DNA from 4 places in the Paenibacillus sp. TSM33 genome. Region 1 is predicted to be linked to each of the others. Evidence: riboswitches for the same ligand, from Rfam matches in the RefSeq annotation. Region 1 holds a riboswitch; each other region holds the start of a gene.

Evidence for each region. A riboswitch is a leader RNA that binds a small molecule or an ion and turns the genes downstream of it on or off. The one in region 1 is predicted to bind thiamine pyrophosphate.
Region 2: linked by a shared signal. The riboswitch ahead of thiC (phosphomethylpyrimidine synthase ThiC) and the one ahead of tenA (thiaminase II) in region 1 are both predicted to bind thiamine pyrophosphate.
Region 3: linked by a shared signal. The riboswitch ahead of ACN6NF_RS13195 (thiamine phosphate synthase) and the one ahead of tenA (thiaminase II) in region 1 are both predicted to bind thiamine pyrophosphate.
Region 4: linked by a shared signal. The riboswitch ahead of ACN6NF_RS01910 (ABC transporter substrate-binding protein) and the one ahead of tenA (thiaminase II) in region 1 are both predicted to bind thiamine pyrophosphate.

Annotation. Positions count from the first base shown of each region.
Region 1 covers NZ_JBLZXB010000018.1:91,687-99,032, reverse strand. Annotated here, with positions in the region: gene ACN6NF_RS19430 (LacI family DNA-binding transcriptional regulator) at 1-307, shown strand, start outside; gene ACN6NF_RS19425 (arginase family protein) at 589-1,500, opposite strand; gene ACN6NF_RS19420 (winged helix-turn-helix transcriptional regulator) at 1,605-1,946, shown strand; gene thiE (thiamine phosphate synthase) at 2,354-3,043, opposite strand; gene thiD (bifunctional hydroxymethylpyrimidine kinase/phosphomethylpyrimidine kinase) at 3,040-3,870, opposite strand; gene thiM (hydroxyethylthiazole kinase) at 3,867-4,709, opposite strand; gene tenA (thiaminase II) at 4,738-5,427, opposite strand; TPP riboswitch at 5,561-5,663, opposite strand; gene ACN6NF_RS19395 (NAD-dependent malic enzyme) at 5,736-7,346, opposite strand, start outside.
Region 2 covers NZ_JBLZXB010000009.1:129,492-136,837, forward strand. Annotated here, with positions in the region: gene ACN6NF_RS03855 (Fe-Mn family superoxide dismutase) at 1-1,143, opposite strand, end outside; gene ACN6NF_RS03860 (alpha/beta hydrolase) at 1,394-2,431, opposite strand; gene ACN6NF_RS03865 (IclR family transcriptional regulator) at 2,730-3,473, shown strand; TPP riboswitch at 3,589-3,700, shown strand; gene thiC (phosphomethylpyrimidine synthase ThiC) at 3,888-5,732, shown strand; gene ACN6NF_RS03875 (hypothetical protein) at 5,940-6,092, opposite strand; gene ACN6NF_RS03880 (YitT family protein) at 6,599-7,346, shown strand, end outside.
Region 3 covers NZ_JBLZXB010000017.1:293,745-301,090, forward strand. Annotated here, with positions in the region: gene ACN6NF_RS13170 (response regulator transcription factor) at 1-76, opposite strand, end outside; gene ACN6NF_RS13175 (ThiF family adenylyltransferase) at 224-1,285, opposite strand; gene ACN6NF_RS13180 (thiazole synthase) at 1,282-2,049, opposite strand; gene thiS (sulfur carrier protein ThiS) at 2,052-2,255, opposite strand; gene thiO (glycine oxidase ThiO) at 2,252-3,400, opposite strand; partial or broken gene ACN6NF_RS13195 (thiamine phosphate synthase) at 3,463-4,050, opposite strand; TPP riboswitch at 4,377-4,485, opposite strand; gene ACN6NF_RS13200 (ABC-F family ATP-binding cassette domain-containing protein) at 4,571-6,124, opposite strand; gene ACN6NF_RS13205 (hypothetical protein) at 6,308-7,297, opposite strand; gene ACN6NF_RS13210 (hypothetical protein) at 7,284-7,346, opposite strand, start outside.
Region 4 covers NZ_JBLZXB010000006.1:13,435-20,780, forward strand. Annotated here, with positions in the region: gene nfsA (oxygen-insensitive NADPH nitroreductase) at 1-718, shown strand, start outside; gene ACN6NF_RS01885 (TatD family hydrolase) at 896-1,741, opposite strand; gene ACN6NF_RS01890 (ABC transporter ATP-binding protein) at 1,734-2,687, opposite strand; gene ACN6NF_RS01895 (ABC transporter permease) at 2,733-3,509, opposite strand; gene ACN6NF_RS01900 (thiamine-binding protein) at 3,506-3,799, opposite strand; gene ACN6NF_RS01905 (hypothetical protein) at 3,859-4,302, shown strand; gene ACN6NF_RS01910 (ABC transporter substrate-binding protein) at 4,311-5,354, opposite strand; TPP riboswitch at 5,549-5,658, opposite strand; gene ACN6NF_RS01915 (pyridoxamine 5'-phosphate oxidase family protein) at 5,927-6,361, shown strand; gene ACN6NF_RS01920 (bifunctional 2',3'-cyclic-nucleotide 2'-phosphodiesterase/3'-nucleotidase) at 6,580-7,346, shown strand, end outside.

The DNA of each region.
Region 1 (7,346 bases):
TGAACAAATTGCCCACTGGTGGGGTGAACAGCCCAACAAGCCTGATGCCTTCGCATGTTCTACCGACTATTTGGCTGCAGGGCTGTTGACCGAAGTACGCAGGCTCGGTGTTTCTGTACCGAGTGAGGTTGCAGTGGTGGGCTTTGATAACACCGAAATTTCACATTTGCTTGATTTAACCACCATCCATTACCCGATTGACAAGCAAGCGGAAAATGGATTCATCATGATTCGAAATGCCCTAGAGGGGCTTCATGAAGAATTACATCCTTTGGAATTCAAATTAGTAGAGCGAGCGACTACTTGACCTCCTGATTATTCCTTTTTATTCGGTACTGAGCTATTCAAGTCACATAATTGAGGTGTTATTTTATGTAGATTCTTTGCTTTGCACGTCCAACTTCTTTTTTGAAGAGTTCCTTAATCCAGTACTAAAATTAATAAATGAAAATAAAAAATAAAAAAGGACTCCATAACAGCATAAATCCCCAGGAGTCCTTTCTTTACACAATACTCTAATTCAAACGAATTTCTAATAATTCCATTACGAAAATTAAGTCAAATTACATGTACAGATTATGAGTAAAATTAATTATTTAAAATAGGTATTTCCCCAAGCAGATTCTTCAAGTTAATGGAATCCCACGGCATATGTTCGGTTATACCTAACCCAACTACATCGGTTTCTTCAGATAGTTCTTTAATCAGATGAAGTAGTTGAGGTATTTGCATTGTTCCCGCAGGAGAAAGATTATAGGGAGCTTCAGGGTTGGCGAATATTAAAGAACGAAATACTTTTGGATCAAGTACATCTAAATCAAGGTGAATCGCCAGGTGCTTGATGCCGCTTTCTTTAATCCATTCTTTTATAGATGCGGTACTGGTCGTTAACTCTTGGGTCCCAGCAGTTCGAATCCCTAATCTTTGAATTACTTCAGTATCTGTTTCTGTAGTGGTAACACCTAGCTTTTGAAATGTCTCTGAAAATTCTTTTGTTTCTTCTTCTGTAGGAGCTGCTAATCCAGCGATAAAGACATTTTCAGGTTTAAGAGGAATTTTCACATGTTTTGCGAACTCCTCATCTCCTTCTCCCAAAAGGTTCCCAAGCGGTAATGTATGTCCGTTATCATAGCCCACATATCTAACTAAATCACTGTGAGCATCAATCCAAATTAATCCTAATTCTCCGCCGTATCGTTCGTTTAAATAGGCAAATGGGGCTTGCTCGACTAAGCAGTCACCACCAAACATTACTATGCGATCTGGCTTATGAGCGTCAATGATATGTTGAGCAGCCTCTAATTGTTCAAGTAGCTGTTTTCTCCCATACATACCGTTCTCGTTGGCAAGCGGAGTTCCATCATAAGCTTGAACTGGAACATGAATAAGGGGTTGAGCATTGTCTGGGGCTAGCCAAGCCAGCAGTTCAGCTCCAAAAGAGTAGTTAGGATTGTTTCCTCCTTGCCATTGCGGCATTAACAGGCGTATTGTTTTAGTCATATTTTCTCTCCTTTACTTCAAATTACGGTTAGTATAAACTGAACGCAAATAAAAACGTAGTACGCACTAATTTGATAGGTACTACCCGAAAGGATAGTGTGAATATGAGTATGGCTGAATTTAAAGGTAAAGTTAAAAATATTCAAGATACACCTTTTGGTTATACATTGTCTGTTATTGGTGGTAAATGGAAAATGGTTATTATTTATCTTCTGGCCGAAAACCAAGTGGTTCGCTTTAATGATCTAAAAAGACAAATCGGAGCTATTACATATAAAACGCTGAGTTCACAGCTAAAGGAATTGGAAGCGGATGGATTGGTGAATCGGAAAGAGTATCCGCAAGTTCCCCCTAAAGTCGAGTACAGCCTCACAGAAAAAGCGGAAACACTATTGCCTGTTTTGGAAGGGTTATGTGAGTGGGGAACCCAAAACCAATATAATTAAATATCGTTTTCTAATTGTTCTCGAATGCTATACGAATATTAGAAAAGACGATTGACATATATTTATAGTTAATCAGGTATTCAACAAGCTCAAGTGTACTGGGGATAGAAAGCTTAAAAATCAGTATCTTTTGGGGGGGATATTTTTGACTATGGCGATTATTTTATTTATAGCGAATATTCTACTTATTCTTGTTTCAATCGTTGGTATTGTTCTGTTCATGGGGATATTGTATAGGGGGTACATTTTGCTAGGATTACTTATTGCTGAGAAAAAGAACACAAGAATTCAAGTTGTTAAAGATTAATTTGTTACAACACAGAGCCTCATTCCTACTTTATTAGTGGAAATGAGGCTCTTGCGTGAATTATAGAAGTGACAAGGGTGAAGGAAGGTATATAGCATTTCTATAGTTTTGGGGACATCCCCGGATGGTTGATGCTTAGCAATACCTTTTGTTTTAATTCCTCTGCAGCAGCTCGAATCTGTTTTGCCTGCGTCACAGCCGAAATCACCGCTACACCATCGGCACCCGCACCTACCACTTCCTCCACACGGTCTACCGTAATGCCACCGATCCCGACGATCGGAAGGTCAATTCCCGCTTTGCGTATCTCATGCAAAATGGCTGGACCCCGCACGGCGTGAGCATCGTCCTTTGAGATGGTGGGATAGATGGGCCCGACGCCGAGATAGTCCGCACCTTGCAGAATGGCTCGACGTGCTTCCTCAATCGTATGCGCGGAGACGCCCAGAATTCGGTTTCCAATTCGCGCGCGTACAGAATCAGCCGATTCATCGTCCTGACCGATGTGGACGCCGTCGGCATTGAGCTCAAGAGCCAGCTCCACATCGTCATTGACGATAAAGGGGATACCAGCGTGGCGGCACAGATCTTGTAGCTGACGCGCAAGTTTGAACATAGGACTCCCTGTTAACGCGCCGCGGCCCTTTTCCCGGAACTGGATCATGGTTGTGCCACCAGATAGAGCCTCCTGCACGACCCGACTTGGTTCCGTAAGGCAGTTCATGCTTCCGAGAACCAGATACATCTGTAAATGTCGCCGCATCATCTCAGGTAATATCCGGCCGCTCATTGAAGGATCTCCTGACGACGGCGGTAGGCCCAATGATTGGTTGGACCGTGTCCCTGTCCCAAATACAACGTATCCTCAATCGCTGCCTGAATAAAGGCTCTTCCATTCAAAATAGCTTCCGGTACAGATATGCCTTTCCCTAATTCAGCGGTAATCGCTGCTGAAAACGTGCATCCTGTTCCGTGTGTATGGACAGTCCGCACCCGCTTGCCGCCCAGCTCTGTAAAGGCTGTTCCGTCAAAGAGGAGATCAATGACCTGACCGCTATTCTCGCTCTCCTCATCGTGGCCGCCCTTGATCACAACGAACTTGGGGCCCAGGCTGCTAATATGTCTCGCAGCTTCGCGGCGATCCTCCATCGTACGTACGCTTATCCCGGTTAAGGCCTCCGCTTCCGGGATATTTGGTGTGACGACCAGAGCCAAGGGGAGCAGGTCGTCGTTCAAAGCCTGCACCGCCTCGGGTTGCAGCAGCTTTGCGCCCCCTTTGGCAATCATTACAGGATCGACGACAACCTTTTCCCAGCCGAACTTTCGAATCTGCTCGGCCACAAGACGGATGATGCCTGCATCAAACAGCATGCCAGTCTTTAGGGCGTCGACTCCAAGATCTGACCCTACAGCTTCGATCTGTTGCGCTGTTGCTTCCTGTGGCAGCGGATATACACCGTGAACTCCCAAAGTATTTTGTACCGTTATGGCCGTAATAGCCGACATACCGTATACGCCAAGCTCCTGAAAGGTTTTGAGATCGGCTTGAATTCCAGCCCCGCCGCCGCTGTCTGAACCGGCAATCGTCAGCGCTCTCGGTACATGCACGTCTTTCATCGCGCACCACCTGCTGTAGTCGTTCCGGCTTTACGGATCGTGACATGCCCCTCCAGCGAACCAGTATGTAGTTTGGCAAGCTCGTCGAGAAAGGCAATCTGGAAGCTGCCCGGCCCTAGCTTTGCGGTATGCTCTGCGGCTCGGGAAGCCGCTGCACCGTAAAATGCCAAACCTGCTGTACCTGCGAGCAGCAGGTTGGGTTCAACTGCTGCAAAGGCGCCCAACACAGAGGTCAGCAGGCAGCCTGTTCCGGTTACCTTCGTAAGCAGCGCGTCTCCGCCACTAATCAATCGTACTTCAACCCCATCGGTGATGACGTCCTCTTTTCCAGTGATGGCAACCATGGTATGGAGCGTTTGCGCAGCCCGAACTGCCAGATCGACATTACTGCTGTCAGCACTGCCGCCTGCATCTACCCCCTTAATCTCACGGGCTTCTCCGATTAGATGGGCGACTTCGGCTGCATTGCCCCGGACTAGTGAGATTTTAACTTCTTTTAGGATCCGCAGTGCTGACTCGGTTCTAAAGCTAGTCGCTCCCGCACCGACCGGATCGAGCAGAACTGGAACACCATGAGCATTCGCCGATTGTCCAGCCATGATCATGGCATCCACCAGCTCACGGTTTAGCGTACCGATATTTAACACGACGGCGCCCGCTATTTTTGCCATATCTGCTACTTCCTCGGGCGCATAAGCCATCACCGGGGAAGCGCCCAGCGCATACAGGCCGTTGGCTGTAAAGTTGGTGACTACCACGTTGGTTATATTATGAACGAGGGGGTTGCTGTTTTGTACCTTTGTCAGGAGCTCCGAATAACTTTGTTCCCATATATTCATTATGTTTATCCTCTCTCATCTATACTGATTATTCCAAGACCGTAGCGTGCATTTGGACGGGCCATTGTTCCTGCTTATAAGCCATATCCCAGAACATATATTCCAGCTGGCAGCTTAGCATAAAATGCTCAATCATCCGCTCTCGCTCGGCAGCCGTGGCGACTTTCGCCCAAGCGTCCACACGCTCTCGATATTTGGAAGTTACGTCTTCAATCTGGTTACCATAGAAGCGAATCCACTCATAGAACGGATGAGACTCGTCTGGCCTTACCTCATCCATTAGCCTGCGTCCAATTTCAAGATATGTCCATGGACATGGCAGCAGCACGGCCATGATTTCCCCAAGACTACCCTCATGTGCGACTGTCAGCATATGGCGGATATAATGATGAGCGGACGGGGCAAGTGGATATCCCTGCATCTCTTCATAAGTGACACCTGCGATAGCACAAAAATTTTGATGCGGATGGACCTCGCTGTGGAGAATAAAAGAGATCTGTTCGTTAAATACAGCCATATCCTCCCGGCTCGTGCTTTTGGAGATCGCGATGCCGTAAATCCGCATGTAGGCGTTCAAATATTCAAAGTCTTGTTTTACATAGTGAATCAGCTGTTCCCTTGTTAAATTTCCTTCAGCAATACCTCTCACAAAGGGATGCTCATAAATGGCTTGAAAAATGCCATCCGCCTGCCGACGGAGCTCTTGCGAAAAGCTCATTTCCCCACCTCCAACAAAAATGGAGAACAAGAAGTCCCGTAAGATACAATTCTCGGAACAACGCCAAAAAGCCGCCCCGAAAACTGGAGCGGCTTCAATATAGGTTCAATGCGCAAAAACGCTTGAAACCTTATATACGAAGGCTCCACTTTCCTACGCTAGTACGAACTAGATCAGGTTCAAAGGGTCCAAGATTCATTCTTGTCTCAGCCATAGTGGCTCCCCTAGTGGACTTTCCTATTCTTTTGACTAATACTGTACATTCGTTCCCTATGTTATGTCAAACCGCTTTTGATTCGGGTGAAGAATTAGTGAGGGTGATGGACTATACTTTCCACGGCTTTGACCTTCACATATTCCGGTTTCCACATCGCATCCCGAATGGCTTGTTCAATATTTGGAAGGTGTGCCTGAGCTACCTGATCCTGAATTGCGGCCTTTGCTACCGCAACCGCAACCGCGAACGAGACATCACGTAATTTTCGGATATGGGGCAGCAGTGCACCGCCAAGTTCATTTGAATCTACGGCATTGGCAACGGCATCAGCAGCTGCGGTAAACATGGAAGGAGTGATTCTTTTAGCCTTGACCACAATCGCACCCAGACCCAGTCCCGGGAAAATAAAGGCATTGTTCGCCTGTCCAATTTCAAATTTCGTACCGTTATAGGTAACGGGCTCAAAGGGACTTCCCGTAGCAATCAATGCTTTGCCATCAGTCCATCGTATCAAATCCTCGGGTACCGCTTCAGCAAGGTTGGTAGGATTGGACATGGGCATAATGATCGGGCGTTCCACATGCTTTGCCATTTCCTTGATAATCTCTTCAGAAAAGGCACCCGCTACACCGGAAGTCCCAATCAAAATTGTAGGTTTTACCTGACGGATGACCTCCAGCAACGGTATTTTATCGTCTTCCGAACGGGACCATGAGCTGATTTCTTCCTTTCTACGCACATATGGTTTCTGATAATCCAGTACATCTTCCATATCGTCCGTTAATAGCCCACGATAATCAAAGGCCCAAAACGACCTGAATGAATCTTCTTCAGGAAGCCCGTCCTCGATCATAGCGCTCCGTATTTGGTCGGCGTTACCGATTCCTGCTGCCCCTGGACCAAAGACAAGTATTTTTTGTTCACGCAGCGGAGTTTTGGTGACACCTACCGCCGAAACAATCGCAGCCAATGTCACTGCTCCTGTGCCTTGGATGTCATCATTGAAGGTGAGAATGTTCTGACCGTATTTCCCTATAATGTGTCGTGCGTTCACGCTGCCCACATCCTCCCAATGCAAAAGCGCCTTCGGGAATTGGGTTAACGTTTTACTAATAAAGGTATCAATAAATTGATGATAGGCTTCTCCGCGAACTCGTTTATGGCGGTTTCCGATGTATAGCGGATCATTCAGCAGCTTCTCGTTATTCGTGCCGACATCCAGTACAATGGGCAGCACCCGCCCGGGATGAATGCCTGCCGCAGCTGTATATACAGCAAGTTTGCCAATAGCAATGTTAATTCCCCCGACACCCCAGTCACCAATTCCCAAAATACTTTCTGAATCCGTCACGACGATCAGGTCAACATCCTCACTACGCAAGCCGGAATTATAGAACGCCTGTCCAATTCCGTTCGGATTATCTATTGATAAATATACGCCCCCAGGGCGGTTGTACTCATGGCTGTATTCTTGAATGGCGGTTCCTACAGTCGGTGTGTAGACTACAGGCAGCATTTCACTCAGATGGTCGGTTAGCAGTCGATAGTAGAGTACGACATTTCGATTGTGAAGGTCGTTAAGTGAAGCATTTTTACGCAGCATGGTGGGCTGTGCCAGGAATTGCTGATATGCCCGAACGCTCTGTTTCTCCAATGAAAGGACGGTGGGAGGAAGAATTCCTTCCAAGCCCAGTTCTCTGCG
Region 2 (7,346 bases), on a different contig from region 1:
CAGGATGGCCCAGCCGCCGCCCTCGACCTTTTCGGCTGCCGAACTAAATTGCTTTTTGAAGGCATCGTAGCTGCCAAAATCCTTTTTAATCTGTTCCGCCAGCGGCCCGCTTGGTTTTCCACCGCCTTGAGGACTCATGATCGTCCAAAAAAGGGTATGCAGATAATGACCTGCACCGTTAAATGCCAGTTCACGTTCCCAATGCTTTACGAGGTCAAAATCACCTGTTTTGCGGGCTTCTTCCAGCTTTTTTTCCGCTTTGTTCAGATCATTCACATAGCTCAAATGATGCTTGTTATGGTGAATACGCATCGTCTTTTCATCAATGTACGGTTCAAGTGCATTATAAGGATAAGGGAGCGGTGGGAGCCGATGTCCCCCCACAGGAACCGGGCGACCGGTTAAGGTTTTTTCCGTTGTCGAAGGTTGTGCCTGACCGGCCGGGGCGCCTTTAGTGGCCCCTGAGCCTTCTCCTCTTATGCCCGCTTGCCGCTCTCGAAACGCTTGCTCCGGGTAATCCCCACCCTCTGCCGCTATATGATACAATCCAGCGGCTCGCGCGATGGAGCCGGGCTCTTGAAAGGGAGTTGTCGAGATCAGGAAATATTGACTTTCATGTGCTGCGTGTATTACAATTCCGGCGGATTTTGGCTGCTGACGTAATGCATGACTGTGCTCAGTCAGCAAACCTAGCTGCCGTACATATTCTTGTGATTGACGGTTTGCGGTTTGCAACAAATCGTCCAATCGACGATTTAATTCCTGTGAGGCAGGCTGTGAATTCAAGGCTACTTCGGACAACGGTTTCTCTCCAGTTGCTGATGCGTCTGACCCCCTTGAATGTGCTGAAGGTTCTAGCTGGTGTGTATGAGCTTGGGGGGTAGCCGACGCTTTTTTCTCCTGATGTTGCCATGCTTGTTCTGCCGGATCAAGCGCGCTTCGTTGTTCTTCAAGCAGCTCTATGGCGGTGCGTTCCGTTTGTTCAAATACGGTTCGCCAATCATCCAGCAGCCGCACATAAGCAGGCTCTAGCCCTTCCGTAGCGGATTTAATCACTTCCACATGCCAACTTTCCTGCTGCTTCCAATGACGAATTTCCTCCAGCACACGTAAGGGCAGAAAAGACCCATAAGTACTCAGCATCGTTTTTTACCTCCCGTATCCCACCATGGCTATCCGGCAGATCTAGCAGATCTGTCCTGGATGCATACGTACCCAGTATATTCGCCGTCTCATCGGAAATATGTCTATGAACTCACTTCATTCGGGTCACATCTGTTACACAGAACAATAATGACTCTGGAAAATAAAAAAAGAAGCCCGCCTACGGCACGAGTTAAGTGACCATAGCCAGGCTTCTTTAAGCGAAGAAGAGTATTTTCGAAAAATAATTTTAGTTCGTAGTCGTTTGTTTGTGGGCATCGGCGGTGGTTTTCTTGTCCTCCAGATCCTGTACACTGCTTAAAAATGTCGAGACCCGTCGCAGATATTCACGGGGGTGCTCTCTGAAAATGAGCTCATGTATCCCGTTTTTAACAATCCATACACTGGAAAGCGGGTTGGTCTGATTGGCAGCGAGCTTTTCCGCAATGGGGTAAGGAGCTTTTTCATCCTGTGTACCATGCACGAACATGATTGGAAACGGATAGTCCTCCTTTTTAACCTCCTGATATGGAATCTGATGCAAGCTGGTGCCGTTTAAGACTGGAAACAGCAATTCCAGAATTTCCAAAGATGGATGTCTCGGCAGATTAATTTGATTGTGAATGTTATGGTATAGCGTATCCGGTTCGAGTAGGAAAGTGCTGTCCAAGATCATTGCGTCCACATCTTTGGTTTGCAAGCCCGCTTGAAGTGCGGTTCCTGCTCCCATAGAGAAGCCCCATACGATAATTTCCGATGAGCCACGTTGCTTTGCAAGCTGGATGGCCCCAAGAAGCTGTTGGGATTCCGCCTTACCTCCGGTTGCGACGGCTTTGCTGTTTTGTGAAGCGAATCCGTAATCGAACATAACCACATTAAAGTTCAAACGATGGGCATAATGCGCCAGATCATACATGGGAATCCAGCTTTCTTCACGGTTAGCCCCATAACCATGACTGAAAATAATCGTTTTCCGCGATTGATCTGCCGGAATATACCAGCCTTGTACCATACGGCTGCCATCTTTGGCTGGGAAGCTGACTTCCTCATATGGCATACCTTTGGCCTGCATCGGATTAGAGTACAAGGGTGCGACAGTGGGATTCGTAAGTACCCAAGCGATGTAAGCATGCAAGGCAATAAAGCAAAACAACAGAAAAAATACAACCGACAGCAGCAGAGCAATCACAATGTGCTTGAACCGCAGCAGACGGGGATTAAAGAGTGGGGTGGACGGCTCCTGAACAGCGGTCTGTAGCTGAGCGTTGCGCTGGGATGTCGAAATCATGTAAGAGCCTCCTTATATAAAATTGATTTTCGAATCATAGAATTTAGGTATAATTCCACTTGAAAATAGTAGGGTATGTCCGTATAGATACCTATTATCGTATGATGGGGATTATCCAAAGTCAACGCCTGAACCGGAAAAGTAAAAATGATGCAAAGAATTGTCGATGTTTGTTCTTGTTCTGTAATGTGGTTGTCACAAAAACATCGGTTTACAGTGGCTGCGACTATTTTATATAATTTATGTAACCATGTTTCATAGTGTGAAACGAATATGGATACAAGAGGAGCGGTTCGCGATGGAAGACCGTAAATTAACCGTCCGCGCTGTAGAGCGTGCACTTGATATATTGCTGTGTTTTACCGCAGATTCTGATCTTGGTCTAACGGAGATTGCCTCCCAAATTGGTCTACATAAAAGCACCGTTCATCGTCTTTTGACTACGCTGGAGGATCGGGGGTTTGTCGTTCGGAATGCCGAAACGGAAAAATATCGGCTTGGCTTTCGCATATGGGAGCTGTCCACGCATTTGTCCCAAAGCGATGAGCCAGCGGTGTTGTTACAGCCTGCAATGGAAGGACTGCGTGATCGCTTAGGGGAGACGGTGAGCTTGTACCTGCGGGATGGAAGCATGCGTATTCGCATACAAGCCGTGCAGAGCAATCAGGCGATTCGCAGGGTTGCGCCTGTGGGAGCGCGTATGCCGCTGGCTGTGGGAGCCTCCAGCAAGGTGCTGGCGGCTTTTATGCCGCCACAGGAGCTGGAGGTACTGCTAAGCGGGGATGAATGGCCACCTTCGGTAGACCCGGAGGTTTATAAAGCCCAACTCCAGGACATTCGTGAGAAGGGCTATGCGACCAGCTATGAAGAACGTGAGCCAGGAGCTGCGGCTGTGGCCGCGCCTATTGTGAACCGAAAGGGACAGGTGGCAGCGGCTTTATCTGTATCCGGTCCGGTCAGTCGACTTGCGCCTGAGACGCTGCATGATTTTGCTCCGATTTTGATCGAAGCGGCCAAGGAAATGGGGCTTATGCTCCCGTAACAGGGTTAACACAAAAGGGAACCATAGAGGGTTGCCAAAGCCATAAATTTAAAGTAGTCTGATAGAGATGGCGGGTTGTCTGTTATAGCCGCCAGTTCAAGCGAATAGTAAGTATCACAGTTACTGGGGGAGCCTGTAATGCGGGCTGAGATGGAATCGGGCAAGATTCCGGACCCTTTGCACCTGATCTGGATCATACCAGCGTAGGGAAGTAATCGGCCATTGAAATGTATACGCAGCTGCTATCTACGGCCGCGCATTGGAATGTGATTATTCCACGTGCGCACGGTTTGGATAGCTGTCTCGTTCGATTAGCCGGTTCCCTAGGGAACCGGCTTTTTTGCATAGATCAGCGCCACCCTGGGAATGGTTCCGGATCGGTGTGTCATTTCAACGAAACGGGAGGAATGGACCATGAAACCGACGGAAACAGAAGGAACAAAAGAAACAGGAGTGAAATTAGCAGATGTAGGGTTGACGGGAATAAGAGAAGTAGAGGGGGAGAAGGACCACGCGGAGCAAGCTAGTGGGATAAAGCCCTTTCCGGGGAGCCGTAAGGTGTATATTCAAGGTTCTCGGCCGGACATTGCCGTGCCAGAGCGAGAAATTACGCTGCACCCCACACATACGCCGGAGGGCATGGAGCATCATGAGCCGTTGCGTGTGTACGATACGAGCGGTCCGATGACGGACGAAGCCTATCAGGTGGATATCCATCAGGGCTTGCCACCATTACGACGAGCTTGGGCACTGGAACGGGGGGACGTGGAGGCTTACGAGGGCCGCGCCGTTAAGCCGGAGGATAATGGGCTGAAGCCCGGCTCCAAACGGGAGACAGTGGAATTTCCCGGCGTGACCAACCGTCCGCTTCGAGCTGTGCAAGGACGCACCGTGACGCAAATGCATTATGCTCGGCAAGGGATCATTACGCCCGAAATGGAATTTGCGGCGATCCGTGAAGGAGTAGAGCCCGAGTTTGTACGGCAGGAGTTGGCGGCTGGACGAGCGATTTTACCTTCTAATATCAATCACCCGGAAAGCGAGCCCATGGTTATTGGGCGCCATTTTCACGTGAAGATCAATGCAAACATTGGGAATTCCGCGGTTTCGTCCTCCATTGAGGAAGAAGTGGAGAAGATGACCTGGGCTGTACGCTGGGGATCAGACACCGTCATGGACCTGTCCACAGGCCGTAATATTCATACGACGCGCGAATGGATCATCAGGAATTCGCCTGTACCGATTGGAACGGTGCCGCTATATCAGGCACTAGAAAAGGTGAACGGCGAAGCTGAGAAGCTGACGTGGGAACTGTATCGAGACACGCTGATTGAGCAGGCGGAGCAGGGAGTGGACTATTTTACAATCCATGCGGGTGTATTGCTGCGATATATACCGATGACGGCGAATAGAATGACGGGAATTGTATCCCGGGGCGGGTCGATCATGGCAGCCTGGTGCCTTGCACACCATCAGGAGAATTTTTTGTATACGCATTTTGAAGAAATCTGTGAAATTATGAAAGCCTACGATGTGGCCTTTTCTCTCGGGGATGGTCTGCGTCCAGGGAGTATCTATGATGCGAATGATGAAGCACAATTTGCGGAGCTGGAAACGTTGGGCGAGCTAACGCAAATCGCATGGAAGCATGATGTCCAAGTCATGATTGAAGGGCCAGGACATGTCCCTATGCACAAAATCAAGGAGAATGTGGATTTACAAATGGAGATTTGTAAGGAAGCTCCCTTTTATACTTTAGGGCCGCTGACGACGGATATCGCGCCAGGATATGATCATATTACCTCAGCTATCGGGGCGGCCATGATCGGTTGGTTCGGGACATCCATGCTGTGCTACGTTACGCCGAAAGAGCATTTGGGTCTGCCGAACAAGGATGATGTCCGCGAGGGAGTTATTACCTACAAAATTGCCGCACATGCCGCCGATCTGGCGAAAGGCCATCCACGGGCACAGCAGCGGGACGATGCTTTATCCAAGGCGCGTTTTGAATTCCGCTGGCGCGATCAGTTCAATCTTTCGCTTGACCCTGAGCGGGCCTTGTCCTACCATGATGAAACGCTACCGGCAGAGGGGGCCAAGGAAGCCCACTTTTGCTCGATGTGCGGTCCCAAGTTTTGCAGCATGCGTATCACGCAGGACATTCGTGCCTATGCGGCCGATAAGGGACTGAATGCCGAGGAAGCCGTCGCCGCCGGGATGCGAGAGAAGGCAGAGCAGTATCGGGAAGCTGGGCAGTAAAAATCGGTAGCGATACGAAAGTCAATCAACTGGGAAGCCTCAACGAAAAGTACAGTTAAGCTCGTCAGAGGTTGATTTCCATGAACGTATGAGCTAAGGTTTAGAAACGCGTGAGTAACAAAAAGCCGTGGTTCTCTACAGTCGATGTAGAAACCACGGCTTTTCAGCTTATGTAAAGCGGGATTATGCTACCGGATTAACGGCGACTTATTTTTTACCCATTTTTTCATTCAAAATGTCCTGAAAGCTGAGCTTCTTCTCCGAGCTATCTTCTTTCTTCTGCATACTCACCGGGTTGGCACGTTGGTATTGGTGGTGAAAAGGCATCAGGGTGTGGACAGTTAAGTTCATGGTATTCATGTGGTCATTCCTCCAATTCCATTTTGTCAAATTCAGATTGAGTTGCTTAGGACGTCTGTATAGGACTATTTGTATGTACTTGATGTCGTAATGCCGTGTAGGTTGCTTGGTAATGTTTCAATCATTATACCCGCATTTATCCAAAGTAAAACGCTTTTGACATAAAACAGGAATATGGTCGTATGTGTCCAAATTGTGTATTAGGAGGATGGTCATTTTAGGGGAAAATGTGCCTAGGGCCTAAACAAGGGCTAGAGGCCCGTTTTCCTGGTTTAGTAGTCGGGATTGTGTTTTTTTGTCGAATAACCTTGTATTAGCGGAATTCTGCAGAATTCTAAGGTTGGACTAAGGCAGTCTGGTGGCGAATTAAAGTGTCAAAGTTGTATTGACTTTATGTTGGGTAGTAGATACCATGAACTGGTTGTCAGCGTATTTTGGTAAGAAGAGTCAGCCAATCCATCTGGCAATTCATCCGTTGAAATGTTAGAGAAAGGATTAGAACATATATGAAAAAAAGCATGGCAGATATCGTATTTATTATTGTAGGTGCGTTTTTATTCGCGCTGGCTGTTAATCTGTATGTGATCCCGAATGAGTTTGGCGAGGGGGGCGTTACCGGGGTCACGATCATCCTGTACTACCTGTTTCAGTGGTCTCCCTCGATCGTCAATCTGGTGATTAATGGCTTGCTGCTGATTGTTGGATATAAATTTTTGGACAAGAGAACGACCCTGTACACTATAATTGCGGTCGCTTTTAACTCGTTGTTTTTACATTTAACGGTCAACTGGCGGATTGATTCGCATGAGCCGACGATTAATGCCATATTTGCCGGAGTGATGATAGGAGTTGGAATTGGCTTAATTGTACGGGTCGGTGGTACAACGGCAGGAACAGTTATTTTAGCCCGGATTGCCAACAAGTATCTGGACTGGAATATCAGCTATGCCTTGCTGTTTTTTGATCTAATCGTTGCTTTCTCTTCCTATTTTATTATTGGTCCAGAGAAATTAATGCTGACTATCGTTATTTTGTACGTCGGTACGAAGGTGATGGACTTCATGATTGAAGGATTGAATCCGAAAAAAGCGGTCATGATCATTTCGGAGCATCAAGATAAAATTGCCGAGATGGTCATTACACAAATGGATCGTGGAGTCACCGTCCTGTCAGGCCACGGATATTACACCAAAAATCCAAAAGAAGTTTTATATATCGTCATTAGCAAACAAGAGGTGTCAGCGCTTAAAAAGA
Region 3 (7,346 bases), on a different contig from region 1:
AACCTGCCTGCTCCAATGGACGAACGATTACAGCGGACGCTTCATTTTCATCCACAAGTACAATTAACGGGCTCATCTTTTCACCCACCTAATTTGGACATCGCATTACATATTTGGATCGAATAAGTTTGTTATAAGCCATTAAACTTATTTGTATTAGTGTAACAAAAAAGCAGAAAATCATTCTCTGACGAATGGCTTTCTGCTTTAAGGTTTATGGTTTTCAGCCCAAATAGCGATGATACAGACTTCTTGCTTTCGCCACGTCCCTTGTTCCATGGATTAACGCTCTGCCATCTGCAAAAACAACCAGGCGATGCTCGCCCACACTAAAAGAAACCAGATACGAATTCCACTCTACGTTTCCCTCGTCCAATGCTGCAAGTCTATCTGCTAACTCCGCGAGATTCAGATGTGCCCGAATGGCGGGTCTTATCTGAACAGTATCCCTACCGCATAAAACATCTGTTTTCTGGCGATGAGAGGCTGATAAATAGGGGTACGTCGGTTGACTACCGCAGGAAGGACAATTCGCCTTTTTAAGACGATCCACTGCTATTGCTACATACTCATTTTTCCACAGATCAAACGAAAGCAACTTTCCTCTCAAGTCCGCGGGATATCCACCAAGAAGTTTAAAGGCTTCTGTAGTCTGGTTAGCGGTAACCATCTGTACTGCCTGCGGAATAATGCCGGCCGTATCACATGTCTCTCCTCCAAACGGTACAGTTCCCATCAGACAGTGTAGACAAGGCGTTTGACCCGGTAAAAAAGTGTAAGTTACACCGTAGCTACCCACACATCCTCCATAAATCCAAGGAATACGATGCTTGAGAGCCACGTCGTTCATAAGAAGCCGGGTATCGAAGTTATCGGTTGCATCCATCATGAGATCCACACCCTGGATTAACTCTTCCAGCTCTTCTACCCCAACATCCAAGATATGTGCATGTATGATTGTTTCCGAATTAATATCCTTTAATCTTCGCTGGGCCGCTATTGCTTTGGGACACCTTTGCACAGCATCACTTTCCTGAAAAAGCTGCTGACGCTGCAAATTGCTCCATTCCACATAATCCCGGTCTACGAGACTTACCGTACCTACACCTCCACGAACTAGCGTTTCTGCAATACCTGTACCCAGCGCTCCAACACCTATGATTAATACGTGAGAGGAAGCAAGCCGGCGTTGTCCTGCAGGCCCAAAGGGCGCAAACCTTTCCTGTCTGGAATAACGGTCACTTTGTGGTGTGCCAGCACCGGATTTTTTTTCAGTTATCCTCATCCTTGAACCATGCCTTCTGTTGGACTGCTTGCCGAAGCATACCGTTTTACAGGAATCATCCCTGCCTCAAAACCATATCTGCCTGCACGCACAGCCAGCTTCATAGCTTCAGCCATTTTCACAGGGTTCTTCGCCCCCGCGACAGCTGTATTTAGCAGAACACCATCTGCACCCAACTGCATCGCCATTGCTGCGTCACCAGGTGAGCGAATGCCAGCATCGACGATAACCGGAACTTCCGCTTGCTCGATAATCAACTCTAATGAAAACGGATTGAGCAAACCATGTCCTGTACCAATCGGTGACGCCCCAGGCATAACGGCATGTACTCCAAGCTCTTGCAACCTCTTCGCTAGTATCACATCATCCGATATGTAGGGCAGTACAACAAAGCCTTCCTCTAGCAGCTTTTCACTAGCTTTCAACGTTTCAAAAGGGTCAGGCAACAGCGTCTTGCTATCCCCAATGACCTCCACCTTAATCATATCGCACAAGCCGGAAGCTTTTGCCAACTTGGCTATACGGATTGCCTCCTCTGCCGTTGTTGCTCCTGCTGTGTTGGGAAGAAGTGTATACTGGCTCAAATCCAGTGTATCAAGAAAATGCTGCTTATCCCGTTCCTCTAAATTCAATCTACGCACGGCAAACGTTAATATTTCCGTCTCAGCAGCCTCTACGGCTTGGGATTGGATATCCAAATCCGAAAATTTCCCTGTTCCCAGCAACAGCCTTGAGGTAAAAGTTGCTTTTCCAATGGTTAACATGATCAACCGCCTCCTACAAAATGTACAATTTCCAGGCAATCTCCATCCTTAAGTACCGTTTCATGATGATCTTCACGGGTCAATATATGCCGATTCAGCTCTACCACTACGGTTTTCACCTTTAAATCAAGTTCATGCAGCAATTGATCCACACGAGTAATTCGATTAGAAATGGTCATGCTCTGTCCGTTAATGGTCAGCTTCATAAGCTTTCCTCCTTGAGGAGTTCAGAAGAAAATTTGCTTATTCCAAGTGCAGCCGCACCAGCCCCTTTAAGCATGGCTGCCATCGCTCGTCCAGTCGCATCACTAAGCAGGACACCGTTGCGATAATGCCCGACTGCAGCATAGGCACCCTCTACTCCAGGAATAGGGCCAATGAAAGGACGCTCTGCAGTTGCCTGCGGACGTAAGCCTGCCCAAGCACGTATAAAAGAAGCTTCTTGTACACGGGGCAACCAGGCAGATGCACGTGCTAAGAGTCCTTCTAAGCCTCCTACGGTCACCTCTTTGTCATATTGATGCGGAAGACTCGTCGCACCAATCCAAAGCTCGTTATTCTGTTTAGGCACAAGGTAAACATCGTCGGCATAAATGGTATAATCCAACGGATGATCCTTCAAGGAGACTGCTACCGCTTCGCCCTTAACCGGATAAAGTGGATAATCAAATCCAATCTGTTCTAGCAATTTCAAGCTGTCCAAGCCTGCGGCAATCACGACCTGATCGCAGGAAAAAAATCCACTATCTGTTTGCACACCGCAAACTCGACCGTCCTGTATGACCAGTTCCTCAGCTTGAGTTCCGGACCATATTGTTGCTCCCAGTACCGCAGCTGCCCCTGCATAAGCACGACTAAGCTGAACAGGGGCCACTTGTGTCTCCTTTGATCGGTATATAGCCCCAATTACTTGATCTGCCAAGCCGGGAATCCGCCGGGCCACTTCCCTGGCATCCCACCAAACAGGACAATCATCCTCTCGCATATTGGCAGCATTCCAGCGTTTTTGGCCCTCAGCTTCCGAACGAAAGGGGGTCACAAAGCCTTCTGTTCGAAATTCCACTGAAATACCCGATAAACGTTCCAAATCACAGATAAGGTCAGGGAATGCATCTCGACTTGTACGGGCAAATCGTGCCAGCTCATGGTCTGCGAACTCTTCACTTTCCGCTGCCAGCATTCCCACCGCTGCTCCTGATGCTCCCTCACCAGGGATCCATCGTTCCAGCATGATCGTACTTCTTCCCTCCTTAGCCACATGATAAGCAATGGAACTGCCGATCACACCTCCGCCTATGACCAAGCATTCAGCGTGTCCTATCGCTTTTGTCTCTGTATGTGTCTTTGGCATTTGTTCCGTGTCTCCTCTCCAGTGAGTATTCCGCTTTCTTTAGTCTTGTTTCTTGCTACAGATTCGTGAACTACAAGATCTATCATTCGCCTATATTCCATCGCTGCTGCAACGGGTGACTCTGCTTCCCATATACCAGACATCACTGCAATTCCGCTTGCTCCGGCATGATAAAGCTCTGGAACATGGTGAGGTTGTATGCCTCCCAGCGCTATCACCGGAATGTCCGACAATCTGCAAATGCGTTCAAGCTGTGCTACACCCCGCGGTACAAGACCGCTCTTACAATGGGTCTTATATACATGGCCAAATAGTACATAGTCTGCTCCCGCCTGCTCAGCAGTCTGCGCCTCCTCCAAGGAATGTACAGACACTCCACATCGTGTACCCTTCGGAATTAGACTTTTTGCATCCACCACAGATAACCCATTAGCTGGTAGCTGGACAGCTCCTACAAAGGTAAGCATAGCTATGTCCACACGGTCATTTACTACAATTTGCTGCAAAGGAACTCCCTGCTCGATCATGCTACGAGTCAAAGAAAGCAAAGCAGAGGCACCCTTCTGTTTCAAACGTGCGTGTACATAATGAATACAAGGACAAATAGCAGCAGCCACTTGGGGTACATTCACGCAGGAGACACTTTCCATCGTAATTACGTGTAATTCGATCTCATTTTCACCTCTCTTGGACTAAAAAATTGAACTAGTGTTATAAAATAATCGGATAAGCTGAACCTATATAGTTACAGCCCCATATTAGGTAATATCATACGGAGCAGCCACATGTGCCAGCAATAATGAAAGGAGATCGTATGTAAAATCGTCTACGGAAGCTCGAACAAATGAAGATGATTGAAATGCAAAAAACCACTTCCAAAGGAAGTGGTTTGACGAACGTTCGAAATCAAACGGACATTATATCCGTAGACGTATATCGTTCCCCGCGCAAACAAAAGTAAAGAGCTGCTACCTTGTTTGTACGGAACTCACTTCCCTACGCTGGCATAACCCAGATCAGGTACAAAGGGTCCGAAATCCATTTATTCCGTCTCAGCCGCATGGGCGGCTCCCCTAGTGTGACTATTTTATTGTATCAGCTAAAGATAGCTTAGCATATTTTCCTAATTCTGCAAACCCCACGTCGTGTGAAATTTGTCAGAACTGGATTTTAGTTAACTTTACTAGACCACTCTTCTACATTCCACGTTTTGGTTACCCAGTCCTCGTAAAAGTCCGGTTCGTGGGATACAAGTAATACGGTCCCTTTGTATTCCTTCAAAGCGCGTTTGAGTTCATCCTTTGCTTTGACATCCAAGTGGTTGGTAGGCTCATCAAACAGTACCCAGTTGCTCTCACGCATTAACAGTTTACAAAGGCGGACTTTAGCCTGTTCTCCACCACTAAGCGCAGACAAAGGCCGGGTGATATGCTCATTCTTCAAACCACAGCGCGCCAAATGCGCTCGTACTTCATGCTGATTCAAATGCGGAAATTCATTCCATACATCGTCAATCGGTGTAATTTTCTCCGCCTTTACTTCCTGTTCAAAATAAGCAGGCTGCAAGAAATCCCCTTGATAGGTTTTTCCGCTGATTGGAGGTATTTTCCCAAGAATGGTTTTGAGCAACGTAGACTTACCAACACCATTGCAGCCAACAATTGCGATCTTTTCGCCACGTTCGATCGTCATAGACATTTTAGGCAAAAGGGCATGAGTGTAGCCAATTTCAAAATCAATCCCCTCAAAAACCGTTTTCCCGCTTGCACGGGCTTCTTTGAACTGAAAGGTTGGCTTTGCGGCTTCTTCAGGCTTATCAATACGTTCGATCCGATCAAGCTGCTTTTCACGGCTTTTTGCACGGCCTGATGTAGATGCGCGCGCTTTATTGCGCTGAATAAAATCTTCCTGTTTCTTAATATATTCCTGCTGCTTCTCATATGCATCAATATGCTGGGCTTTGTTCAGATCCGCCATTTCAAGAAACTTTTCATAGTTAGCTGAATAACGGGTCATCTTAGCAAATTCAAGATGGTAGATGACATTAACAACCTGGTTCATAAATTCAGTATCATGTGAAATTAGGATAAAAGCATAGGGATAATCCTTCAAATATCGCGTAAGCCATTCAATATGCTCTACATCCAAATAGTTGGTAGGCTCATCCAGCAGCAGTACATTCGGCTTTTCCAACAGCAACTTAGCAAGAAGCACCTTTGTCCGTTGCCCCCCACTAAGTGCTGCTACATCCCGATCCAGTCCGATGGCAGAGAGACCTAATCCATTCGCCATTTCTTCAACCTTCACATCAATGAGGTAAAAATCCCCCATATCCAGTTGCTCTTGAATTTCTCCCATCTGTTCCAGCAAGACTTCCAACTCTTCGGGAGAAGCCTCTCCCATTTTGTCAGTAATTTGCATCATTTCCTTTTCCAATTCCAACAAAGGAAGAAAAGCGTCTTTTAATACATCACGTACTGTTTTACCTGGCGTCAGCTTGGTGTGCTGATCCAGATAGCCATAACGTACACGTGGAGTCCATTCCACTTTGCCTTCATCTTTAAGCAATTTTCCAGTCAGAATGTTCATGAGTGTCGATTTACCAACACCGTTAGCTCCTACCAATCCTACACGTTCCCCCGCAAGTAATCGAAAGGAAACATTTTTAAATAATGCACGATCTCCAAAGTTGTGGGATACATTTTCTACAGTCAATAAACTCATAAGCTGTTTTTGGCTCCTTATTGTCATCGGCACTGCCGACTGTTCTTATTTCATATTACATTTCGTTTCTTTCAAAGTTTTATTGTAGCACATCCAGCAACCTTATCGGAATATTGAAAACAGCGAAATTTAAGGTTTTTCATATAGATTATTCTAAAAAAGAAAAACCACCCCGGAGGGTGATTATTTCAAGTCATTATAATGTTGATACTCGAAGTACCCCGCAGCTGCCGCAGATTTTTCATTTGTAAAATGTTCAATCGCTTTAAAGGGAGCTGGACATGAATCTCTATAAAAATATTTCATTCCAGTGTCTGGTTCTATGCCACCGATAATAGGTTGCTTTCTAACGACTCTGCCACCACCAAACCCGTAGTTATTGTAATACCTGTCTCCAACTGGAATACCTTGGACAAAAGCGATCATCCCCACATCATCTACCGTGTTATACCACTCCTCTTGTGGAATAAGTGGTAGGGTGAACGTATAAGATATGCCGTTACGTGATGCCTTTTCGTTGTGGATATTAATCATTCGAGCCAAGTCCTCCTGAACGCTACGAACTATGGTAGAACGACGCATTTGCTCAAATGTTTTGGGATCATTCAGTAACGAAATAGGGGTCTGACCCTCAAGCTCCCTTTGGAAACCCTCCACCCATCTGTGATTCCGCGCATCATATGCGTGCAGATAATTGTCCAGGGTGAATCCCACACTATTGCCTGCTGCATCAACATAGGCATAAGGCTTTTTTTCGCTCCACTTGGGGTCTATGACCGCTTGTCCATACGTATCTTTGTAGGTTGCTGAAGCGAACGTATAATAACCATCATAATCCAGAATTACAACGACTGGTATGTAATCCAATAACGCACGTTGTGCTGTTGTATCTCCATCAATGCCCATATTAGTGAAGAAAGTGTGCAAGAACGTGGCCAGTGCTTTTCCTTTATCTACACGAAAAAATTTATCTGATCCATATCCGGCCTCGCGTTCCTGGCGTTCATTCTGTGAGAGCACAACACCTGCATCCTGAACAGCGGTACGGAGAGCAGACGTATATTTCATTTCTAGCTGCTGGGCTTCACGCTGATTCTGCACTCGTAAATCACTAACCACACCAAAGGGCAAAAAGAGTAAGATAAATATAACTGCAAAATCAGTAATCTTCATTCAAAACCATGCCTCCGTAAGAAGCTGAAACTGCCGGCTTTTCGTTATC
Region 4 (7,346 bases), on a different contig from region 1:
GAACCACCGGTCTGTGCGAAAATTCAAGTCAGACCCCATTACCGACGAGCAGCTCGCAGCTATTGTGGCAGCTGGCCAAATGGCATCCTCGTCCAGCAATGTGCAGGCATATACCGTTATTGCCGTTACCGAGCCTTCTTTGAAAACAAAACTGGCCGAGTTGGCAGGAGGGCAGGCTTATGTTGAGCAGTGCCCGACATTTCTGGTGTGGTGCGCAGACCTGTATCGTTTGAAGCAGGTGACGATTCATCATCAGCCAGGCCAGCCTTCCTATGAAGGGTCCGTCGAAAATTATACGGTTGCAACCATTGATGCCGCGTTAGCTGCACAAAATGCAGCGGTGGCCGCTGAATCACTCGGCTTGGGCATCGTTTACATCGGGGGCATTCGTACTAAAATATCAGAGGTATCCGAGTTGTTAGGGTTACCAGAGCTGGTATATCCAGTGTTCGGTATGTGCATTGGTGTACCGGATCAGGAAACAGGCTTGCGTCCGCGTCTTCCACTGTCCGGTGTGTTGCATATGAACGGTTACGATAAAAATCAGACGATGAAAGCTGTAGAGGTATACGACCACACATCAGCCGAGTATTTGAAGGAACGTACGGGCGGTCAACGCTCTACACCTTGGTCTGAGCAAATGGCGACGAGACTGACCGAACCAGCGCGCTTGCAGTTGAAGCCATTTTTGGAACAGAAGGGTTTCTTGAAGCAATAAAAGTGGAGCAGCGACAAAAAAATGCTGCAATGGGTGAGCGGCATTTGAGCAACACGTGTATGTAAAATACAAGAACCTCCTTGATTACGCATGATTAAGTTTTGCGTATATAAGGAGGTTCTTTGCTTTGACTACAAGTTGTGGTTGTGAGCCTTTTAGTAAATAGCTGATATGCCTTTATGAATTACACAGGGAGTAGAAGCGGCTCGTATTATCATAAAATAATTGACGGACAGCAGCTTCATCTTGGCGGGTCAGCTTGCTATACGCGCGAATGACCTCGGCAGTCATCCGTGGATGTGTCTGCTGTCCGGTAAAAGGACCCTCGAACGGCCATGGGCCGTCTGTCTCTGCCATAACCTGATCAGACGGATACTGTCTTGCCAAACTGCGGATTTCTTCTTCGTACAGGAGATCCGGTGTGAAGGACACATAATAGCCATTCCGGGCCATACGCTCGGTTGTGGTGGCAGAGCCCTTGAACCAGTGAAAATGCGCCTGCGTAACGCCATGACGTTCCAATAGGTCGCAGGCTATGTTTGCATCTTCATAAACAGCGTGCAGCACGATGGGCTTGTTATGCTTGCTTGCAAACTGGATAAAATGCTCCAGCAGCGCTACGTAAGGAGCAAGGTCAAAGGGCTCTCCACGGCGTGAGGCCTCCAGCCGATTATAATAGGGCAAGCCGACTTCACCCACCGCGATCATCTGCTGTACATGTTTGTCCATCCAGTCAAACAGCAGATCAAGCTCAGCTTGTGATGGCAGAGCCTGTTCGGGATGAAAGCCGAAGGCTGGACGTACTAGCCCGGACCAACGCTCAGCTAGGCGCAAGTTGGCTTGGCTGGAGGCGAGATGCATGGACACGGCTATGATGGCTTCTACATGGTTGTCGGCAAGGGAAGCGAGCAATAGCTCCTGTTGTTCAGGTGGGTAACTGTCTACATGAATGTGTGCGTCGATTAAGGGAACAGTTGCTGCGACGTTCAATCTCAATGCAGAGTGCACATTCCAATCATTCATAATGGTTTACCCCGCCGTCAGAGGTGTTTTTACGGACACTTTCAGCGGTGTCCATATCGCCGTCCAGTTTGTGCTTTTCCTCACGCATCCAGCCAGTCATTGTCCGCTTCCATTCCATAAAGCGTGGATCGAGGGTGATTTCTTCCCTACGCGGGCGAGGAAAAGGAACGTCTACGACATGCATCACTGAAGCAGGTCGCGCCGACAGCACATAAATGCGGTCGGAGAGCAACAGCGCTTCTTCAATGCTGTGGGTAATGAACAGCACAGAGCGGCGGTTCTTCTCCCACATCCGCAATAACCATTGCTGCATGTCTGCACGTGTCAGCGCATCGAGTGCGCTGAACGGCTCATCCAGCAGCATTAATTCCTGTGGGCTAAGCAAGGCGCGAAGAAAGGCCGCACGTTGCTGCATGCCACCAGATAGCGTATGCGGATACGCATTCGCGAACTTGCCCAGCCCAACCTGCTCAAGCCATTGCAAGGCTTCTTTGCGCCGTTCACGTTCGCTGACGTATCGGGACTTTGCTGCTGCATCCTTTCGCGGTGCGTTTTCCTGCCCGAGCAGTATGTTGTCCAGCGTGGTGCGCCACGGGAAAAGGGCGGGCTGCTGCGGCATATAGCTAATATGACCGCGTTCACCAGTCACGTCCTGTCCATGCATACGAATATGTCCCTGCTGCGGCTTGAGCAGCCCGCCGATGATGTGAAACAGCGTACTTTTGCCACTGCCTGACGGACCAATGAGGGAGACAAATTCGCCCGGCTTAACGGTAATGGATACATCCTGTAGTACAGGCAGTGAGCTTCGCTTTTCCCGGAAGGCGAGGCTGATCCCGTCCAATTCCATAGCAGGAGGAGCAGGTGCCATTGCCTGCGGTTCTCCGGCTTGTTGCTGTTCATCAGCCACGGGTGGTGATGTCAAGTCCGTCGGATGCAGACTCATATGTGCCACGTCCTTTCATTAATGCTTTAATGCAATATGTGAAGGCTATTCTTGATCGGGCTTCCAGTGCACCAACCATTTCTCCAGTAGTAGAATAACGACAAACATCAGTAAGCTGAGTGTAACAATAATACCGATAGCGGCAAAAATGAGATCCGTACGATAGGCAGATTTTTGCAGCAACATATAATATCCAATTCCTTCACTGGCTCCAATCCATTCGGCAATAATCGCGCCCATCACACTGTAGGTAGCAGCGATTTTAATGCCAGAAAAGACTTGTGGCAGGGAGTGAGGCAGCTCCAGCTTCATAAAAATAGCCCGGCGGCTTGCACCCGACATCCGCATATAGTTCATCATCATACGGTCTGTCCGTGTCAGCCCATCCATGGCTGCTACAGCCACGGGAAAAAAGCATACTAATGTAATGACCATAAGCTTGGGCAGCACGCCAAAACCGAACCATACCATGAGCAACGGACCGAGGGCGATAATCGGAATGTTTTGGCTAAGGATCAAGAGCGGGTACAGAGCAGATTTGAGAAAAGGAATCGTATGAAGAACGATGGCGATCAACAGTCCAGTTGCTGTCCCTATAGCAAATCCCGCAAGTGTCAGGCGAATCGTAGCCCATGTATGGGTGCCAAGCAACGCCGATTGCGCCATGCCCTCTTGAACGATTAGGGATGGAGCTGGCAGCAGCCAGGATTCAATATGTAAATAGGAAACCGCTCCCTGCCAAGCCGCTAAAAAGAAGAGGACCGCCACAAGGGGCGGCCATACGCTTTTCCACCAGGATGCGTTCTTGCCTTTCGGATTCATGGGCGATACTTCTCGGTCAGCTTGTTCATGCTGATGCCCTGCGGGTTATGTGCGATTTTGATCTGTGAAATGACACTGGGACTTCCAGCTTCTGTCAAGGCCTCGTGCATATCTTTGACGACTTTCAGCAGTTCGTCCAGTTCGCCCTCCATTGTCGTATCCAATGGATTTACCTGATGCTTGACACCGGAACGCTGGATGAACTCAATCGCCTTGTCTACATAGGGATAAGAGTCTTCGTTATTAGGAGTTTTAGGGATGACTTGAATACTAAGAAGTGTATTAGCCATGTGAATTTCACCTGTCCTTTAGTTTTAAGTTCTAGGAAAATAAGATTGGTTTAAGGTGGTTGAGACCGCTTCGCGTTTCATTTGATCTTACGATCGCTGTTGCCGGGGGATTCTTTGAATTAATTTTTAAAGGTAAGAATCCAACAGCAAAGGCGACCGCTTCGCTTCTCCAGATTCAAATGAACCGCTCCGCTGCCAACCGTCTTAAAAGCACCTTATTTTTAAAGCTAAGTTGTGTGGCATTTTTACACATAAGCGCACCTGCTTTTGCGTTTAGATACCATGAGACTAAAGAAGTAGACCAAGTGGAACGAGAACGAAGTGGACGGAATGGTGCTGTACAAGCGAAGCGGTCGCTTTTGTCCCTGGATTTCTACCCTGCTGAGGACTTTATTTCGAGAAATCCGGGGGCGGTGGCGCTGGGAAGCACCATCCGTCCGCGTAGTGGAGCCTCGTTCACTTTTCTAGCTCAGTCTTATTTAGCTGGTAATTTAGCGTTTTAACAAAATGATCAACGCTTGGGCAAGAAGTCGTTTGTGAAGGCTTTATCGACTTCCAAAGGTTTGCTGAGCAGCTTGCGTTCATACATCCAGTCTGAGTAGTTTTGCCATACCTCCGCTTTTTGTACGCCCCATTGCGTGGCATCGTCCTGATAACGCGGGCTTAGCCATTTTTGGCTAGCAAGTACCAGTTTTTTGTCCAGCTCCGGCACAGCTTTGCTTAAGATATCTGCGGCTTCTTCCGGATGGGCGATGGTGTATTCATAGCCTTGTGCGGTAGCGTCCATGAACGCTTTGACTAGGTCAGGATCGTTTTTTATCGTCTGTTCATTGCTCACAATTACAGGTGTATAGTAATCGAGACTTTTGGAATAATCTTTTACATACAGCATATCCAAGGGCTCGCCTCGAAGCTTGGCCTCAATCCCGGTCCATGCGTAAAATATCCAGGCAAAGTCAATATCCCGCTTCACGGCTGTAAAATAGTCTGCATTGCCCATATTGACGATTTTCACTTTGCTCACATCACCTTGGTCTGAGTCCATGATGGATTTCATGACCGCTTCTTCTACAGGAGAACCCCAGCCGCCGTAGCTTTTACCCTCGAAATCTTTCGGGCTTTTAATTCCGCGGTTTACCGGAGCTGCGAAGCCAGAGGTGTTATGCTGAATCACCGCAGCGATAGATACGAGTGGTACGCCTTGGATGCGAGCCTGAGTGACGCCTTCTTGATAGCTGATACCAAAAGGTGCAGCATTCGAAGCAACCATTTGGTCGGCTCCCCCTGAACCAGGTTGAACAATTTGGACATTTAAGCCTGCTTTTTCGTAAAATCCTTTGTCCTTGGCGACATAGAGTCCCGTGTGATTCGTATTGGGTGTCCAGTCAAGTACGACTTTAACATCTTTGAGCCCCTTTGCCGAGGTAGACGTTGAAGTGTCGGCAGCAGGAACCTCCTTTTGCGATGTAGGGTGATTGCCGCCGCAAGCGGCCAGAGTCAGAGCCATGAGCCATAGACTGACCATACTCAGGCTTAACATTTTCATGCGCTTCATCGTTGTGTTCTCTCCTTTTTAATTACCCGTTATCCGTCCAATCAGACAGCTTATGTTCCCCATTTTCACAAAATAACATCTGCCGGAACGCAATCTTTCCAACAACTTCATCTTCAACAAAAAAAGCGCCCCGAGATTCGGGACGCTTGCGCTTGTATATACCAAAGTAAGGGATGTCCTGTTTTAATAAAAGGTACATCTTGCTTAAGCATTCCTACGCTGGCATTACCCAGATCAGGTTGTAAGGGTCAGTGTCTTGGGACACACTCTCAGCCGGCCGATTCCAGCACCCCTGGCATTGTATGGTTTAATGGGTTCGTTATTCGGGTTTACTACGACGATTATATGCCTTGAAGGCGGGTCTGTCCAGCCTTAAGGAAGCGCTCACGGTTCATTTGCCGAACGACAGGGTACACTTTTACTGTGAGCTTCGATCTGAAAATGAACATGAATCATTCAGAACTGATCCGGTCATGTTATTTCAGAACAGCTGCACAGTATGTCCAGAAGAGCTGGTGCCAAAGTGGCATAGCCCTATAGAATTCTAATTCGTAAAAAGGAGTTGTTGTACTGTGGGTAAAACGGAGACATTGGATCGTAGTCAGCTGGAACAGGCCATCGTGAAGGCTTTGGATAACAACAAATTTTGCTCGTTAGGTACGGTAGAGGACGGGAAACCGAAGGTACGCTATATGGCCCTTTTTAACGATGGAATGAACATTCATCTGGCGACAGATCGCAAAACACATAAAGTGGAGGAGCTAAAGGACAATCCGAATGCTTATCTGCTGCTGGGTTATGAAGTGGGTGGCACGAAGGAAGTCTTGGAAGTGGAAGCTACCGTCCAGGTTACAGCTGATGAGGGGTTACGCAAACAAGTGTGGAATGACTCTCTGAAAAAATGGTTTTCTGGACCGGATGATCCCGATTATGTCATTTTAGACGTCAATCCGACTCGTATTGAGTACGTGGGTCAACAAACGGAGCGCCAAGTGTGGACGAAATAGAAACAATATAAATTTATAAGTCAGTAAATTCCCGACCTTTTCAGGAGATTTACTGGCTTTTTTTGTGCAGAAACTAATTACTTTTTCATAAATATTTTAAGCAAATGACTACTCTTTTGTCCTACGTTGGATTAAAATAGGAATGGTGGGTTCAAAGCTTACATATATGTGCAAAAGTATGTATATGAGGCATACACCTTAATGAGGAGGGGTATATTTTGTTATTTCGTAAAAATTGGTTTAAAGGGTTTACAGCAGCAGTTGTAGCTTGCAGCCTGCTGGTGTTTTCAGCAGCTCCATCCTGGGCAGCTAGCGATTCCCGCGATAGCGCTACGGTGAATCTGCGGATCATGGAGACAACGGATATTCATGGGGCGCTGATGAATTATGATTACTATTCAGACAAAGAAACCAACGAATATGGCTTGGTTAGTACAGCTAGTTTGATCCAGAAGGCACGTAGTGAAACAAGAAACAGTATGCTGTTTGATAACGGTGATTTGCTGCAGGGCAACCCATTAGGCGATTATATGGCCCGCAACAAAACCTTTGAGAAAGAAGGCGGTGTTCATCCGGTCTATAAGATGATGAACTTGATGGGCTATGATGCAGCTACAGTGGGTAACCATGAATTCAACTACGGTCTCGACTTTCTGGACAAATCCCTCAAGGGCGCTGACTTTCCTTACGTAAATGCGAACGTTTATGTTAATAAAGGGGGCCAAGCTACTAAAAACTATTTTACCCCTTATCAGATTCTTGATAAAACAGTAATGGATGAGAAGGGCGAAGAGCACACACTCAGAGTGGGTGTAATCGGTCTGGTAACACCTCAAATTATGCAGTGGGATGAAGCCAATTTGAAGGATAAGGTCGTTACGAAGGATATTGTGGAAACAGCCAAAAAGTTTATTCCTCAAATGAAAACAGAAGGGGCTGACATTATTGTCGTGCTTGCACATACAGGGTATGAGGATGTGCCGCA